DNA from 2 places in the Variovorax sp. 10L421 genome. Region 1 is predicted to be linked to the other one. Evidence: predicted binding sites of a transcription regulator. Region 1 holds the regulator's gene; the other holds the start of a gene.
What was found. The regulator NrdR, encoded in region 1, represses ribonucleotide reductase genes. The targets are predictions, from matches to a motif close to CACNANATNTNGTG.

Region 1 (3,361 bases):
TCAGCCGATCCCCGTGGTAGTGCCGGCCAAGCCTGAGGAAGGCAGAGAGCCGGCCAAGGTCGCCCTGCTCTCCTCCGTTTCCTGAGCTTCGCGGGCCGGGTGTGAGCTACACTCGGCCGGTACGCGACTGGCGATAGGCGCAGCATCCGAACAAGGTGCCACGCGCTGACGTGGAACACCACTGGGAAGCGTACCGCCTGCACCACAGGCGTTCAGCCGTTCGCCTGGGCAGCCCTTGTTTGGTTGAAGAACAAGGACCTCGTCTTCAAAGGACTGCCATGTACCAACGCAATATCCTGGTCGAACAGACCGATCCCGAAATCTGGGCTGCGATCCAAGCGGAAAACGCGCGCCAGGAACACCACATCGAGCTGATCGCCAGCGAGAACTACGCCTCGCCGGCCGTCATGGCCGCCCAGGGCTCGCAGCTCACCAACAAGTACGCCGAAGGCTACCCGGGCAAGCGCTACTACGGCGGCTGCGAGCACGTCGACGTGGCCGAGCAACTGGCCATCGACCGCATCAAGCAGATCTTCGGCGCCGACGCCGCCAACGTGCAGCCGCATTGCGGCGCCTCGGCCAACGAAGCCGTGATGCTGGCCTTCCTGAAGCCCGGCGACACCATCATGGGCATGAGCCTGGCCGAAGGCGGCCACCTGACGCACGGCATGCCGCTGAACATGAGCGGCAAGTGGTTCAACGTGGTGAGCTACGGCCTGGACGCCAACGAAGCCATCGACTACGACGCGATGGAACGCAAGGCGCACGAGCACATGCCCAAGCTGATCATCGCGGGCGCCTCGGCCTATTCGCTGCGCATCGATTTCGAGCGCTTCGCCAAGGTGGCCAAGGACGTCGGCGCGATCTTCATGGTCGACATCGCCCACTACGCCGGCCTGGTGGCCGCGGGCGTGTATCCCAACCCGGTGCCGCACGCCGACGTCGTCACCTCCACCACCCACAAGAGCCTGCGCGGCCCGCGCGGCGGCATCATTTTGATGAAGTCTCAGCACGAGAAAGCCATCAACAGCGCGATTTTCCCGGGCCTGCAAGGTGGCCCGCTGATGCACGTGATCGCCGCCAAGGCCGTCGCGTTCAAGGAAGCCATGGCGCCCGAGTTCAAGGCCTACCAGCAACAGGTGGTCAGGAATGCCCAGATCGTGGCCGACACCCTTACCGAGCGCGGCCTGCGCATCGTGAGCGGACGCACCGAGAGCCACGTCATGCTGGTCGACCTGCGCGCCAAGGGCATCACCGGCAAGGAAGCCGAAGCCGTGCTGGGCGCCGCCCACATGACGATCAACAAGAACGCGATCCCCAACGACCCGGAAAAGCCGATGGTCACCAGCGGCGTGCGCATCGGCACCCCCGCCATGACCACGCGCGGCTTCAAGGACGAAGAGGCCCGCATCACCGCGAACCTGGTGGCCGACGTGCTCGAGAACCCGCGCGATGCGGCGAACATCGACGCGGTGCGCGCCAAGGTGCACGCGCTGACGAGCCGCTTCCCCGTCTACCGCTGATCACCCGGAAGACCTGACCGCATGAAATGCCCTTTTTGCGGTCATCTTGAAACGCAGGTCGTCGAGACCCGCGTTTCGGAAGACGCCGACTTCGTGCGCAGGCGCCGCCAATGCAGCGCCTGCGACAAGCGCTTCACCACCTACGAGCGGCCCGACGTCAACTTCCCCGTGGTGGTCAAGAAGGACGGCAGCCGCGCCGACTTCGACTCGACCAAGGTGCGCGCCTCGATGATGCTGGCGCTGCGCAAGCGCCCGGTGAGCATCGAGCAGATCGACAACGCCCTGCTGCGCATCGAGCAGAAGCTGCTGGCCAGCGGCCTGCGCGAAATCGACTCGACCAAGGTCGGCGAGCTCGTGATGCGCGAACTCAAGAAGCTCGACAAGGTTGCCTACGTGCGCTTCGCCTCGGTGTACCGCAGCTTCGAGGACGTGGACGAGTTCAGGCAGTTGCTGCGCGACATCTGAGGCGCCCCGCGCGCGGCGGCCGCCTCAGCGGTTCCAGCAGGCTTGTACCTGCGCATTCGAGGCGCTGGTCTGGCCAGCCGCCAGCTTGACGCCCTGATGGTTCACCGTGAGCGTTCCGCACTCGTCGGCGGTCGATGCGCCGTGCGGCACGGCTTGCAGCGTGTAGGTGGTCGCGGTTCTCGCGGCATAGCCGATGGCGTAGTTCGCCGTGCCGGACGACGGCGCCTGGTCGAGCCCGGCCGGCAGCGCAACGGTTGCCGGGGGATATTGACCGTTGGCCGTCAGGTAGCGCTCGGTCCATTGCGCGGCCTGCAGCAGTTGCTGCTTGGCATCGGCCCGCTTCGCCCGCAGCACATGGCGCCCGTAGCTCGGGTAGGCAATCGCGGCGAGGATGGCAATCACCGCCGTCACGATCATGAGTTCGACCAGCGTGAAGCCGCGCGAGCGGAGCCGGCCTTTGTGGGTCTGCGCTTCGGGATATTTGTTCATGGGTGGGGTCCGCTGCGCCGTCAATTCCACGAGATCAGGTTGCGCCAGCCGAAGCGCCGCACGGCTTGCGGCAGGTAGGCTTCGTTGCAGCCGCCGGCTGCATTGCAGATCACGTGCTTGCCTTTTTCATCGGCCTTCTGAGGTCGCAGGACGAGGTCGTCCCGGCCTGAACGGTTCCGGAAGCCGAGGTAGGCGCCTGCCGTGCCGGTGGACCCGTTGTAGGCGATGCCGTCGGGGATGGCGCCGCTGAAGAAATCGATCACCATCGACCAGCCGTCGTCACCGGTGCCCGGCGCGCAGTCGAGCGAATTGCTGGCGGAGCCGGGAATGGTGGTCGAGAACAGGCCTGCGCTGCCGCTCAGCGCATCGCCTGGATAGACCATGCGCTCCCCGGTGGCGCCGAACTGGAGATACCAGCCGCGCTTGGCGCTCGCACCGCTGTAGCTCACGCTTTGGCTCGACGCGGTTCGATATTCGGCATCGCCTTCCTTGACCGTATCGACGCCGATGGTCTGTGCCACCAAGTCGGTCAGCGCCGCGGTGCCCGTGCTGCCGTTGGCGCGGTCCCAGACGCCGTACAGGTACTGCGTGGCGGTGCTGCTTTCGTCGCCGGAGACAAACAACCGGCCGGTGCCGAACATCACCATGTAGCCGCCGCGCGGATGGTCGACGACCAGCGGCGCGGCAGTGATCGGCTGCGTGGCGCCAGCGGCGAACAACGGCACGCCGTCCAGGCTCGATGCGGCAGCCGCCGAGCCCATGGTGGCCTTCCACTTGGTGCTGTCGGCATCGCTCAGGTCGAACTTCCAGAGGTTGCCGAGCAGGTCGCCGGCGTAGACATAGTCGACCTTGCCGTCGCCATTGCGGTCCACCACCTGCGGCGC
Region 2 (3,361 bases), on a different contig from region 1:
ATCGCGCAGGACGGCGGGCTGCCGGTGCCGCACCTTTCGGACGACCTGCTGCGCCGCCTCGCGCAGCACCCGCTCAACGGCAACGTGCGCGAGCTCGAGAACCTGCTGCACCGCGCGGTGGCGCTGAACGACGGCGACGAACTGCACCTCGACCTGATGGGCGGCTTCACCGCCTCCGTCGAAGCCGCGGCATCCGCGCCGGCGCCGCTGTCGCCCGCTGCCGATGCATCTGCTGCCGCGCCGGCTCCGCTGCCGATGGCGCCGGTCGCACCACCCAAGGCCGCACCGCCGCCGCTGCCCTCCGACCTGCAGGCCTACCTCGACCAGCAGGAGCGCGAAATCCTCGTGCGCGCGCTGCACGAGAGCGGCTTCAATCGCACCGCGGCCGCCGCACGGCTCGGCATGAGCCTGCGCCAGATCCGCTACCGCATCGCGCGGCTGGGCATCACCACGCCCAACGGCGACGATGGCGCGAGCAACCATGCCGACGACTGAAGCACCCACGCCCGGCGCTCCTGACAACGGCGACGACGGACTCTGGCAAGCCGGCTGGTACCGCTTCGCGAAGGCGCTGCGCTCGCCCAACTTCGGGCCCCGGCCCGCTGGCGCGCAGACCGACCTCATCGTGCTGCACTCGATCAGCCTGCCGCCCGGCGAATACGGCGGCGATGCGGTGCAGCGGCTCTTCACCAACCAGCTCGACTGGGACGCGCACCCCTATTTCCAGTCGATCCGCGGGCTCGAGGTGTCCTCTCATTTCTACGTGCGCCGCAACGGCGAACTCTGGCAGTTCGTGAGCTGCGACGACCGTGCCTGGCACGCCGGTGCATCGTCGTGGCGCGGCCGCGGCAACTGCAACGATGACTCCGTCGGCATCGAGCTCGAAGGACTCGAGGGCCAGCCGTTCGACGAGCCGCAATACGAGACGCTCGCGAGCCTGTGCGCAGCGGTCGCGCAGCACTATCCGATCGCGCACATCGCCGGCCACGAGCACATCGCGCCGGGCCGCAAGCAGGACCCAGGCGCGGGCTTCGAGTGGCGTCGGCTGCGTGAACAGCTCGGCTGGAATCCACAGATGTTTCCGCCGCAGGTGACGCAGCGCTAATTTTTTCAATCGCCCGGCGCCCCGCGATGCGCCACTCGTGCAGCGCAGCAATACGAAAGTTGCGAACGCGCGATGCAGCAACCATGCGCCCTGCAGGCCCAAATCGTCTTGCAAGCCAAGCTCCATGCGGGTTGCGCGACCATAGTCCAGTGTCCACGCGGCATCGACGGCCGTGCCGATGCCTAGATAGTTACCCCTACTACCAAAAATTGCCGCAAAACACTACCTGTAGTGGCTTGTAGACCCCCGGCACCCTAGATATAGTGTCCTCCGTCCGGTCATCCACACCGGCGCGGTGCCCCGACCAGGCGCCGCCATCCAACAAGAATTGCCAACCGAGAGGAAGCGAATGCAAACAGCCCTGAACCCCCAATCGACCCCGCGTGCCGTTCCCTCGACGTCACTGCAACAGCAGCGAGACACTGCTGGCTCCCCCAGCGGCCAGAACCTCGCCCACTACCAGATCATCCGGCGCAACGGCGCCGTTGTTCCCTTCGAGCCGAACAAGATCGCGATCGCGATGATGAAGGCCTTCCTGGCCGTGCACGGCACCCAGGGCGCGGCTTCCGCCAGCGTGCGCGAAACGGTCGATGTGCTCACGCAGGGTGTGATCCGCGCGCTGGTGCGTTCGCGTCCGGGCGGCGGCACCTTCCACATCGAGGACGTGCAGGACCAGGTCGAGCTCGGCCTGATGCGCGGCGGCCACCATGAAATCGCCCGCGCCTACGTGCTGTACCGCGAGCGCCGCTCGCAAGAGCGTTCGAAGCAGGGCGAACAGGACGTGCCGGCCGCGCCCGCGCTGCACGTGCTGGACAACGGCGAACTGGTCGCGCTCGACCTGAACGAACTCAAGGGCCTGATCGAGTCCGCCTGTGAAGGCCTGGGCGACAGCATCACGGCCGCGCCGATCGTCGCCGAGACGATGCGCAACCTGTACGACGGCGTGCCGCTCGACGAGGTCTACAAGGCGTCCATCCTCGCAGCCCGCACGCTGATCGAGAAGGACCCCGACTACACCTTCGCCACAGCGCGCCTGCTGCTGCACACGATCTTCAAGGAAATCATCGGCCGCGAAGTGATGCCGGTCGAGCGCGCCACCGCCTACGCCGACTACTTCCCGCAGTTCATCAAGAAGGGCGTCGAGAACGAGCTGCTCGACGAGAAGCTGCTGCAGTACGACCTGCCCCGCCTGGGCGCCGCCCTGAAGGCCGAGCGCGACAACCAGTTCGACTACCTCGGCCTGCAGACCCTGTACGACCGCTACTTCCTGCACGTGCGCAAGACGCGCATCGAGCTGCCGCAGGCTTTCTTCATGCGCGTGGCCATGGGCCTGTCGCTGAACGAAATCGACCGCGAAGCCCGCGCCATCGAGTTCTATGAAGTGCTGTCGTCGTTCGACTTCATGTCGAGCACGCCCACCCTGTTCAACGCCGGCACGCTGCGCTCGCAGCTGTCGAGCTGCTACCTGACCACCGTGCCCGACGACCTGGACGGCATCTACGAGTCGATCAAGGAAAACGCCCTGCTCTCGAAGTTCGCGGGCGGCCTGGGCAACGACTGGACCCGCGTGCGCGCGCTGGGCAGCCACATCAAGGGCACGAACGGCGAATCGCAGGGCGTGGTGCCGTTCCTGAAGGTGGTGAACGACACGGCCGTGGCCGTGAACCAGGGCGGCAAGCGCAAGGGCGCGGTCTGCACGTACCTGGAAACCTGGCACCTCGACATCGAGGAGTTCCTGGAGCTGCGCAAGAACACCGGCGACGACCGCCGCCGCACGCACGACATGAACACTGCCAACTGGATTCCCGACCTGTTCATGCGCCGCGTGATGGAAAAGGGCACCTGGACGCTGTTCTCGCCCTCCAACGTGCCCGACCTGCACGACCTGTTCGGCGCAGACTTCGAAAAGGCCTACGTGGCCTACGAAGAGAAGGCTGCCCGCGGCGACATCAAGCCCGCGCGCACCATCCAGGCGACCGACCTGTGGCGCAAGATGCTCACGATGCTGTTCGAGACCGGCCACCCCTGGATCACGTTCAAGGACGCTTGCAACGTGCGCTCGCCGCAGCAGCACGCCGGCGTGGTGCACTCGTCGAACCTCTGCACCGAGATCACGCTGAACACCAGCGACACCGAAACCGCCGTCTGCAACCTGGGTTCGGTGAACCTGCTGCAGCACCTGAAGGACGGCAAGGTCGACCAGGAAAAGCTCAAGCGCACGATCTCGACCGCGATGCGCATGCTCGACAACGTGAT

Region 2: AC1DFC_RS19995 (ribonucleoside-diphosphate reductase subunit alpha) is a predicted target of NrdR. The motif match lies at 1,358-1,371, and genes of this name have one in related genera.

The regions. Positions count from the first base shown of each region.
Region 1 is NZ_JBFTJJ010000002.1:214,881-218,241, forward strand. It holds gene AC1DFC_RS05000 (lytic transglycosylase domain-containing protein) at 1-85, shown strand, start outside; ZMP/ZTP riboswitch at 114-237, shown strand; gene glyA (serine hydroxymethyltransferase) at 279-1,523, shown strand; gene nrdR (transcriptional regulator NrdR) at 1,545-1,988, shown strand; gene AC1DFC_RS05015 (type IV pilin protein) at 2,013-2,477, opposite strand; gene AC1DFC_RS05020 (pilus assembly protein) at 2,498-3,361, opposite strand, start outside.
Region 2 is NZ_JBFTJJ010000016.1:66,389-69,749, reverse strand. It holds gene AC1DFC_RS20005 (sigma-54-dependent transcriptional regulator) at 1-495, shown strand, start outside; gene ampD (1,6-anhydro-N-acetylmuramyl-L-alanine amidase AmpD) at 482-1,105, shown strand; gene AC1DFC_RS19995 (ribonucleoside-diphosphate reductase subunit alpha) at 1,455-3,361, shown strand, end outside.